2 regions of the Paraburkholderia sp. BR13439 genome follow, and region 2 is predicted to be linked to the other one. Evidence: riboswitches for the same ligand, from Rfam matches in the RefSeq annotation. Region 2 holds a riboswitch; the other holds the start of a gene.
What was found. A riboswitch is a leader RNA that binds a small molecule or an ion and turns the genes downstream of it on or off. The one in region 2 is predicted to bind cobalamin.
Positions count from the first base shown of each region.

Region 1: linked by a shared signal. The riboswitch ahead of cobW (cobalamin biosynthesis protein CobW) and the one ahead of AB3X96_RS14165 (TonB-dependent receptor) in region 2 are both predicted to bind cobalamin.

Region 1 is NZ_JBFPKN010000012.1:5,845-10,260, forward strand. Features, by position in the region: gene cobN (cobaltochelatase subunit CobN) at 1-1,146, opposite strand, end outside; gene cobW (cobalamin biosynthesis protein CobW) at 1,160-2,251, opposite strand; cobalamin riboswitch at 2,454-2,732, opposite strand; cobalamin riboswitch at 2,813-3,081, shown strand; partial or broken gene cobA (uroporphyrinogen-III C-methyltransferase) at 3,325-4,050, shown strand; gene AB3X96_RS22945 (cobalamin biosynthesis protein) at 4,114-4,416, shown strand, end outside.
Region 2 is NZ_JBFPKN010000006.1:116,884-121,299, forward strand. Features, by position in the region: gene AB3X96_RS14145 (EVE domain-containing protein) at 226-684, opposite strand; RNA gene ssrS (6S RNA) at 824-1,005, opposite strand; gene AB3X96_RS14155 (cell division protein ZapA) at 1,084-1,398, opposite strand; gene AB3X96_RS14160 (ATPase) at 1,395-1,754, opposite strand; cobalamin riboswitch at 1,975-2,239, shown strand; gene AB3X96_RS14165 (TonB-dependent receptor) at 2,331-4,262, shown strand; gene AB3X96_RS14170 (FecCD family ABC transporter permease) at 4,353-4,416, shown strand, end outside.

The DNA of each region.
Region 1 (4,416 bases), on a different contig from region 2:
CGCGACTTTCTTGTCGGCGTTATCGAGCGAACGCAGACGGCACCAGCACCGGCTCAGCTCGGCGAGAAAGCGCACCCGTTCGAGGTCGGGCTGATAACGAACCACGTCGACCTGCGTATGCGCACAACGATACGCGAGCCCCTTGAAGCTGATCGCGCGCGTGATGATGCGCCCGTCCACCTCGGGCAGCGCGACGTGCATCGCGATGTCGCGCGAATTGAGGCCGTGGTTGTCTTTCAGCCAATCGTCGCGATTGCCGCCGCTCAGGATCACCTGGAACACCGGCGCCTCGCCGGCGAGTGCGAGCGGCTCGGGGTCGTCGATCGCGGACGCGGCGAACGCGGTGGTGTTCAGCACCAGCGCGACGCCATGTTGCGCGCACAGCGACTGCACGACATCGCGGCTCATCGCATCCTTCAACGACGTGATCGCGAGAGGCAGCGGATTGAGCCCTTGCGCTTCGAGCGCATCGATCAGCGCATCGAACACCGCGGTATTGGCGGCCTGCAGATGCGCCTTGTAGAACAGGATCGCGACAACCGGCGCGTCCTCCCGCCAACGCGCCTGCCAGTCGGCAACGGTAGGCGTATCGCGCTCGGGGTGATACAGCGACGCGGCCGGCAATGCGCGCGGCGGCTCGGGTTCGCGCCCCCAACCGAGCGCGCGGTACGCGATGCAGCGCAAAAACGCCTCGGCGTTCTGCGGACCGCCCTCGCGCAGATAGCGCCACAACTGCTGACACAACTCGGCGCTCGCGGTGCTGCGCGCGAGCAGGTTCGGGTCCTCCTGCAGATCGCCGGAAAACATCGCGAGCGTTTGCTGTTTGCGCTGCGCGAGCGCGACGACCTGCTCGATGCCGTACGGCCAATACGCTTCGCCGCCGAGATGATCGACGACGACCACGCGCGCATGCTGCAACACGTCGTCGAGATAGAAATCGACCGAGGCCGGCTGACGCAGATACGTGACGTTCGCGAGCCGCAGGCTCGGGAAGCCCTCATCGAGACGCGGCACCACGCTCGCGAGCAGCGACAGCGTGGTATCGGCGGAACTGAGCACGACGATATCGGCGGGCTGCTGATCGATGCGGATCACGCCCTGCGTATCGTCGACGAAACCGCCCGGCGTCGTGCGCAGCAAATGCATGCTTGTGCGCCCGTTATGCCGTCGCGTTCGACGTCGCGCCGAGCGCCGCGTCGAACGCCTGTTGCAGCGCGGGTTGATCGAGGTCTTCGCCGATGAGGACGAAGCGGCTCAGGGCGTCGTCGCCGTTTTCGCCCGCCTGCCAGCGCCGGTCGAAGTAGCTGTCGAAGCGCCGGCCCACGCCCTGGATCACGAGGCGCATCGCCGCGCCCGGCAGTGCCGCGAAGCCTTTGACACGGTAAATCGTGTGGTTTTCGACCAGCGTCTGCAACGCGGCGAGCGCCGCGTCGCGCGACGGCACCGATGCCTGCACGACGACCGAATCGAATTCGTCGTGGTGATGATCGGGGTCGTCGGCGGAACCGTGGTGGTCGTGACGCAGATGGATCGTCTGTTCCGACGCCGCTTCGAGCCCCAGCAGCGTATGCAGGTCGAGCTGCCCCCGCTGCGCGCGCACGATCTTCACCTGCGGCGGAATCTCCGCGCGGATCGCGGCCTCCACTTCGTGCTGCCGCGCGTCGTCGATCAGATCGGTCTTGTTCAGAATCACCAGATCGGCAGCCGACAACTGGTCTTCGAACAGCTCGTGCAGCGGCGACTCGTGATCGAGATTCGGATCGGCCTTGCGCTGCGCATCGACGGCGACGGGGTTATCGGCGAACTGCCCGCTTGCGGCGGCCGGGCCATCCACCACCGTCACCACCGCGTCGACCGTGAAGCCGTTGCGGATCTGCGGCCAGTTGAACGCCTGCACGAGCGGCTTCGGCAACGCGAGCCCCGAGGTTTCGATCAGCACGTGATCGAGTTCGTCGCGCCGCTCCGCGAGCTTTTCCATCACCGGGAAAAACTCTTCCTGCACGGTGCAGCACAGACAACCGTTCGCGAGTTCATACAATTGCCCTTCGGTCTCGACGCCGTTTTCATCGCAACCGATGCCGCAGCCCTTGAGGATTTCGCCGTCGATGCCGAGTTCGCCGAACTCGTTGACGATCACCGCGATGCGCTTGCCGCCCGCATGCTGAAGAATGTGCCGCAGCAACGTAGTTTTGCCACTGCCGAGAAAGCCGGTGACGATCGTGACGGGAATCTTGCGCAATTGAGTTTGCATCGTGAGGTCCATCCCTTTGCGTTGCATCGGTCTGCCGCAAGTTCCGCGCATCGGTCGGCATCGGCTGGCGAATGGAGCGAATGAAGCACGCGCAACAGTACCAGCGATCACCAGAAACGGGGACGAACGACGGCATTGCCGCGACAACGGAAATACAGAAAGCGGAACTGAGGTCATGAACGCGCCGCCGCATCCCCGCGGCGGTCGTTCTGCTTCTTCGGGCCGGTATCCGGGCTGGCGAAAGCGCCGCTTCCCCTTCCCGGACGAGTGGTTTCTCGTCCAGTGGTGATATGTCGACGCGACCTTGCGCGAGGACATCGAAGCCGGCACCGCGGCGCCCGGCTATCAAGCCGGAACCGCTTTTCGCTTACCGTTGCGGGGACAGCACAGGTTAGCCGCTCTAGCGCAGATGGCTCCCTGTTTCCCGTTTAACTGCATGCGCACGAACGCGCACGCGAGCACCCAAAGTGCGTGCGAGTGTAGGCCCCCGGGCATGCGCAGTCAAGGAACGCAGGGCGTCGGAAAGCGCCGCCGAGGCTTATCTGGCAAGGCGTCATGTGCTATCGTATGCGCGCGTTTGGTGCCCGCACATGCGCTCGCATGTGCAGTTAAACGGGAAACAGGCAGCGCGTCGCGCGTTCAACCTGTGCTGTCCCCGCAACGGTAAGCGACCTGCGGCGCGCGATTCGATTCGCCTTCGATTCCGCTGTGCCGCGCATGCGTTTTTTGATGCCACTGTCCCCGCGAATCCGCAGATTCGCAACCGGCACGGGAAGGCGAAGCGCGTGAGGCCGCCAGCCCGGATACCGGCCAGACGTGGAGGCGGCGCCGCATGCATCCGTGCATCAGGTTGCGCCGCCGGCCGCCGGAATCCGCGGGGAACGGATGTGAAGGCGTAGAAACGTGGCATCGCGCGTGTCGTGGCGTTCTCACTGAAGAATCCGCCGCGAACCGCACGAGTGGCCGCGCCCCGATTCGCTGTACCGCATGACATCCATATTCACCGCCGCGTGCACCGTCGCGCGCCGCTTCTCTCCCCCAATCTCCGCATGGCAGGCGCCATGCACGCCGCGATGACGCGCGCCTGGCTGATCGGCGCCGGTCCCGGCGACGTCGAACTGATGACGCTGAAGGCCACCCGTGCGCTCGCGCAGGCCGATGTCGTGCTGGTCGACGATCTGGTCAATCCCGACGTACTGCAGTTCGCACCCGCCAACGCGCAAGTCGTGTACGTCGGCAAACGCGGCGGCCATCCGTCGACTCCGCAAGCGGACATCGTCGCGCAAATGCTCGGGCATCTGCGCGCGGGACGCAGCGTGGCGCGGCTCAAAGGCGGCGATCCGTTCGTGTTCGGCCGCGGCGGCGAAGAATTGCAGGCGCTGCAGGCGGCCGGTATCGAAGTCGACGTGATCAACGGCATCACGGCCGGCATCGCCGCGCCCGCGACGCTCGGCATCGCGGTCACGCATCGCGATTACGCGCAGGGCGTCGTGTTCGTCACCGGCCACGGCGCCGACGGTGGCGAGCCGGACTGGGCCGCACTCGCCGCGACGCGCATGACGCTCGTGATCTATATGGGCATGCGGCGGCTCGGCGAAATCGTCGGCGCGTTGCTCGCGGCCGGCATGTCCGCCGATACGCCCTGCGCGGCGATCGAATCGGCGACGCGGCCGGAGCAGCGTCACGTGCTCGCGCCGCTGCGCGAATTTGCCGAGGCGGTCGTGCGCGCGGGGCTCGGCTCGCCGGCGATCGTCGTGATCGGCGGCGTGGCCTCGTTCGCGCTTGCGCGTGATGCGGCCAAACGCGACGGCCGAGTCGCTCACGAACAAGCTGCGAGCGCGATTAAAACGCTGAGCGTCGGCATAGGTTGCCGCTTGCACAGCGATGCGGCTGACATCGAAGCCGCCGTGCGCGCAGCACTCGGTTCGAATGCCTTCGAGCAGATCCACACCATTGCGACGATCGACGCAAAAGCCAACGAAGCAGGTCTGCTCGAATTCTGTTCGCGCCATCAACTACCGCTGCGACTGTTCAGCCGCGAGCAGATCGCCGCCGCACCGGTCGCGTCGCCGTCGGCGGCCGCGCGCGCGCATCTTGGTGTCGACGGTGTGTGCGAACCGTGTGCGCTACTGGCGGCAGCAGCGTCGGTCTGCGCGACAATCACG
Region 2 (4,416 bases):
GTTCGACGCGTGCGCCGCGTGATGACGCGATGGTGGCGCGCGGTTTGACGGATGCGCTGGCGAATGGATCGGGATGCCGTCGAACGGTTGGTTCGACCTCGCGCTTTCGTCGAGCGATTAGGCGCGTTTTAGTGGCGCTTGGTTCCCCAATTAGTACTTCGCCGCCGCATCGGAAATGATGGCCCCGGACGCGATCACGACACGTGCCGCGTCGCGCATTTGCCCTTAAACCAGCTGTTTAGTGATGAAGCGCCATTCGGCGTCGGTCACCGGTGTGATCGACAGACGGTTGCCTTTGGCGAGCACGCGCATGTCCTGCAATTCGGCATGCTCGCGCAGCGCGGCCAGCGGAATCAGCGGGATTTTCTTCTTGAACACGACGTCGACGAGCATCCAGCGCGGCGTTTCCGGCGACGATTTCGCGTCGTAGTATGGACTCTTTTTATCGAACTGCGTCGGGTCCGGATACGCGGTCGACGAGACTTCCGCGATGCCCGCGATGCCGGGTTCCGGACAGCTCGAATGATAGAAGAGAACGCCGTCGCCGACCTGCATCACGTCGCGCATGAAGTTGCGCGCCTGATAATTGCGCACGCCGGTCCACGGCAAGGTGCGATGCGGTGCGTTGGCGAGGTCGTCGATGCTTGCTTCGTCCGGTTCGGACTTCATCAGCCAGTAGCGCATGAATCGGAGTGAGCGTGTGAGATTGAACGAGGCGCCAACAACAGGCGCACGCGGGAAAGCCCCTGAAACAGGTACACAAAAGAAAAAACGACGACCAAAGAAAAACGGCATCGAACCGAAGTCCGATGCCGTTCCAGATAAGGTCCCCGCCTTAGCCGCTAGGCCGGCATCCTGAACCGAGGGTTCAGAATTGGTCGCAGTTAGCAACACTTCGGGTACATCAGACAGAGTGACGCGCACACCCGTGCTACAAATTTCCGCAACCGTGCACATGGCATTGGTTCAAGGAATATATGACCTTGGCGAACCAGGCAGGGAAGCTAAACCGATGAAGCTACAACACAAACCGTTGAACAAGTGACCGGTTCGAAACCGGCCCGCTATTGAGTCAACTACTGCTTACTGCATGCTGTACTGCTCAATCACAGTACCTAGTTGTTCGTTCATTTGCTGCATTGTACGCCGGATTTCTTCAGCAGGAAATGCTTCTCCGTGTCGCACACTGCTTTGCAGCTTAAGCAGTTCCGATGCCAGCGACAGCGCCGCCATCACCGCGATGCGATCGGTGCCGCGCACGTTGCTGCCGCTGCGGATTTTCTTCATCTCGGCGTCGACGCGCGCGACCGCCTCGAGCAGCGCGCCTTCCGTTTCAGGCGAACAGGCGAGACGGTAGGGTACTTCGAGAATCGATACTTCGATCTGCTTGGTGGTCATGCGCTTTCTCCGTGTCGGCTCACGTCGCCTTCCGCTTCCTCGTGTTCGGGCTGGGCGGACTCGAGCAGATCGAGCTGGTTATCCGGTTCGCTGCTTGCGCGTGCGCGCGGCAATTTTTCGAGAATCGCATTCAGGCGCACCTGAGCGTCGTCGATCTTGGCGGACAGCGCGTCGCGTTCCGCTTGCAGTGCATCGCGCTCGGCACGCAATTGCGCGAGTTCTGCGTGCGTGGCTTGTACTTCGGCACGTGTTTGCGCGAGCTGCTCTTCGAGCGCGATCCGCGCTTCGTTGTGGCGCTGGCTGATCGCAATCAGCTTGCCGATGTTCTGGGAGAGTGATTCGAGTTCGGTGAGCATGTGCTGCGTCCTCTAAAGACATCGCATTTTAGCGCGGAATATTACAGGTTCCGACAATTGTCTCGTTTCGAGACGTAACAGCATCGCTTCGTGCAGGTTCGTTGCGAGTCGTGTCGTCGACCATAAGATAAAAGACCGGCAATCCATCGGACAATAACCTGCATTCGACAGAACGGATCGCGCTCCGGTTGGCCTTTCTTGACGCCCCGCGAAGCCGCTCCTACACTTCCCGCACTCTGGTGCCCGCGCGCGCTTTTCGGCGCGCGCAGTTAAACGGGAAGCAGGGCGCGCGCGGTGCCAAACCGGCTGCGCGAACCTGCGCTGCCCCCGCAACGGTAAACGACCGCATGTGATGTGCTCATGCAGGTCGGTCCTTGTCGCACGGTTGGAAGTTCAATCTGCGAGTGTGCCACTGCGCGTCACGCGTGGGAAGGCGGGATCGATGTGTCGTAGCCCGGATACCGGCCAGAAAAGAGGGACGTCCCCCCGCGAAAACGTTAAACATGGGGGACGCCTCGTGACGCGTCGGCCTGCGGGGAAGCAGGCCGCGCACGCTATCCACAGGAATGTCATCCCATGTTGTCCCCCATCGCCCACGCGACGCTGCTCGCGTTCGCGAGCCTGCCGCTCGTCGCGCATGCGCAAAGCGCCGAGCCTGTGCCTTCATCGTCCGCTGCGGATGCAAGCACCGCGAACGCCCCAAACGTTGCCGATGCGGCCAATCCCGCTTCCGCCGATGCATCGGGCAACGTGCTCTCGCCGATCGTCGTGACCGCACAACGCGGAGCGCAAGCGTTGCGCGACGCGATCCCGCAGACCACGCAGTTCGATCAGCAGGACATCGCCGACACGACTGCGACCGATCTGCCCGGCCTGCTGCGACTCGCGCCCGGCGCGCAAATCTCGCGCACGGGTGGCCCCGGTTCGACCACGAGCCTCTTTCTGCGCGGCGCGTCGTCGACGCAATCGCTGCTGCTGATCGACGGCGTGCGCGTCGATTCGGTGAGTCTCGGCTCCGCTCAGCTCGCACAGATTCCGCTCGACCAGGTCGATCACGTCGAAGTCGTGAACGGCAACGTGTCGGCGTTGTACGGCTCGGGCGCGATCGGCGGTGTCGTGCAGGTGTTCACGAAAGACGGCGGCGATCATCCGCCGCGCTTCAATTTTTCGCTCGGCTACGGCAGCTACCACACGCAGACGCAAACGGCCGGTGTGAACGGCGCGCTCGATCAGGACGGCCGCACGACCTTCAACATCTCGCTCGCTCGCACGAAGAGCGACGGCTTTTCGTCGCTCGATCCGCTCGAGGCGCCGGCCGCGAATCCGAACGCGAACGGCAATCTGAACGAGAGCATCAGCGCGTCGCTGCGCCACAAGTTCACAGACAAGTGGGATGCGGGCGTCAGCTACTTCCAGTCGAACAACAACAACAGCTACGACAATGCGTACGGCGTGCCAACCGATCTGAACAACCTCTATAGCAAGGTGCGTCAGGTGTCGGTGTTTGCGAACGGCAAGCTGACCGAGTGGTGGACCACCCACTTCACGCTCGCCGAGGGCGACGACCGCAGCGTATCGAACACCAATGGCATCTACAACGACCGCTTCGATACCGACAATCGCCAGTACACGTGGCAGAACGATTTCGCGCTCGCCGCGAACCAGAAGCTGCAATTCGGCTACGAGCATCTCGACCAGACTCTCGACTCCGACACGTTCGCCGCGCCCGACCGTCACGTCGATTCGGTCTTCGCCGGCTACAGCGCACGCTTCGGCCGCAACCAGATTCAGGCCAACGTACGCCGCGACCAGTACTCCGATTTCGGCGGAGCGAACAGTTACTATCTCGGCTACGGTTTCGACATCACGTCGCACTGGAAGGTAACCGCAAGCTATTCCGATGCGTTCCGCGCGCCGAGCTTCGACGATCTGTACTATCCGATCAGCGGCAACCCGTCGATCCAGCCCGAGCGCAGTCACTCGGTCGAAGCCGGTTTGCAGTACGCGACCGACGCGCTCGGCGTGATGCGTCTGAACGCATTCCAGACGCGCTATACGAATCTGATCGACTACGTGCAGACGATCCCCGGCATCTATCTCGCGGAGAACGTCGGCCATGCGAAGGTGCAGGGACTCGAAGGATCGTGGAGCGGTCATGTCGGCAAGACCGACGTACGCGCGACATTGACGCTGCAGAACCCGGTCGATCTCGACAGCGGTACCGACCTCGTGCGACGCGCGCGACGCTTCGGGTCGTTCGCGGCGAATCGCAGCATCGGTGGATGGCGGGTTGGCGGCGAGTGGATCGTCAGCGGCCCGCGTCCAGACAGCACCGGTAACCTCGGTGGTTATGGCATCGTGAATCTATCGGCGCGCTACAACATCACGAAGGCGTGGTACGTCAGCGCGCAAATCGACAATCTGTTCAACAAGGACTATGAGACGGCCTACTCGTATAACTCGCCGCGACGCGGTGCGTATGTCACGCTCGGCTGGCAGCAGCAGTGACGCGCGCGCCGGGTTGGCCGCATGCGTGAGGGCACGCGGAGGAGTCGCGCGTCCGGTTCGCTGTCCGCCGCGATGGCAACGCCGCGCCCGATGAACGCGAAACGCGCGGCCGCGATCTGGCTCGGACTCGCGCTCGCCGCCGTCGCGCTGCTCG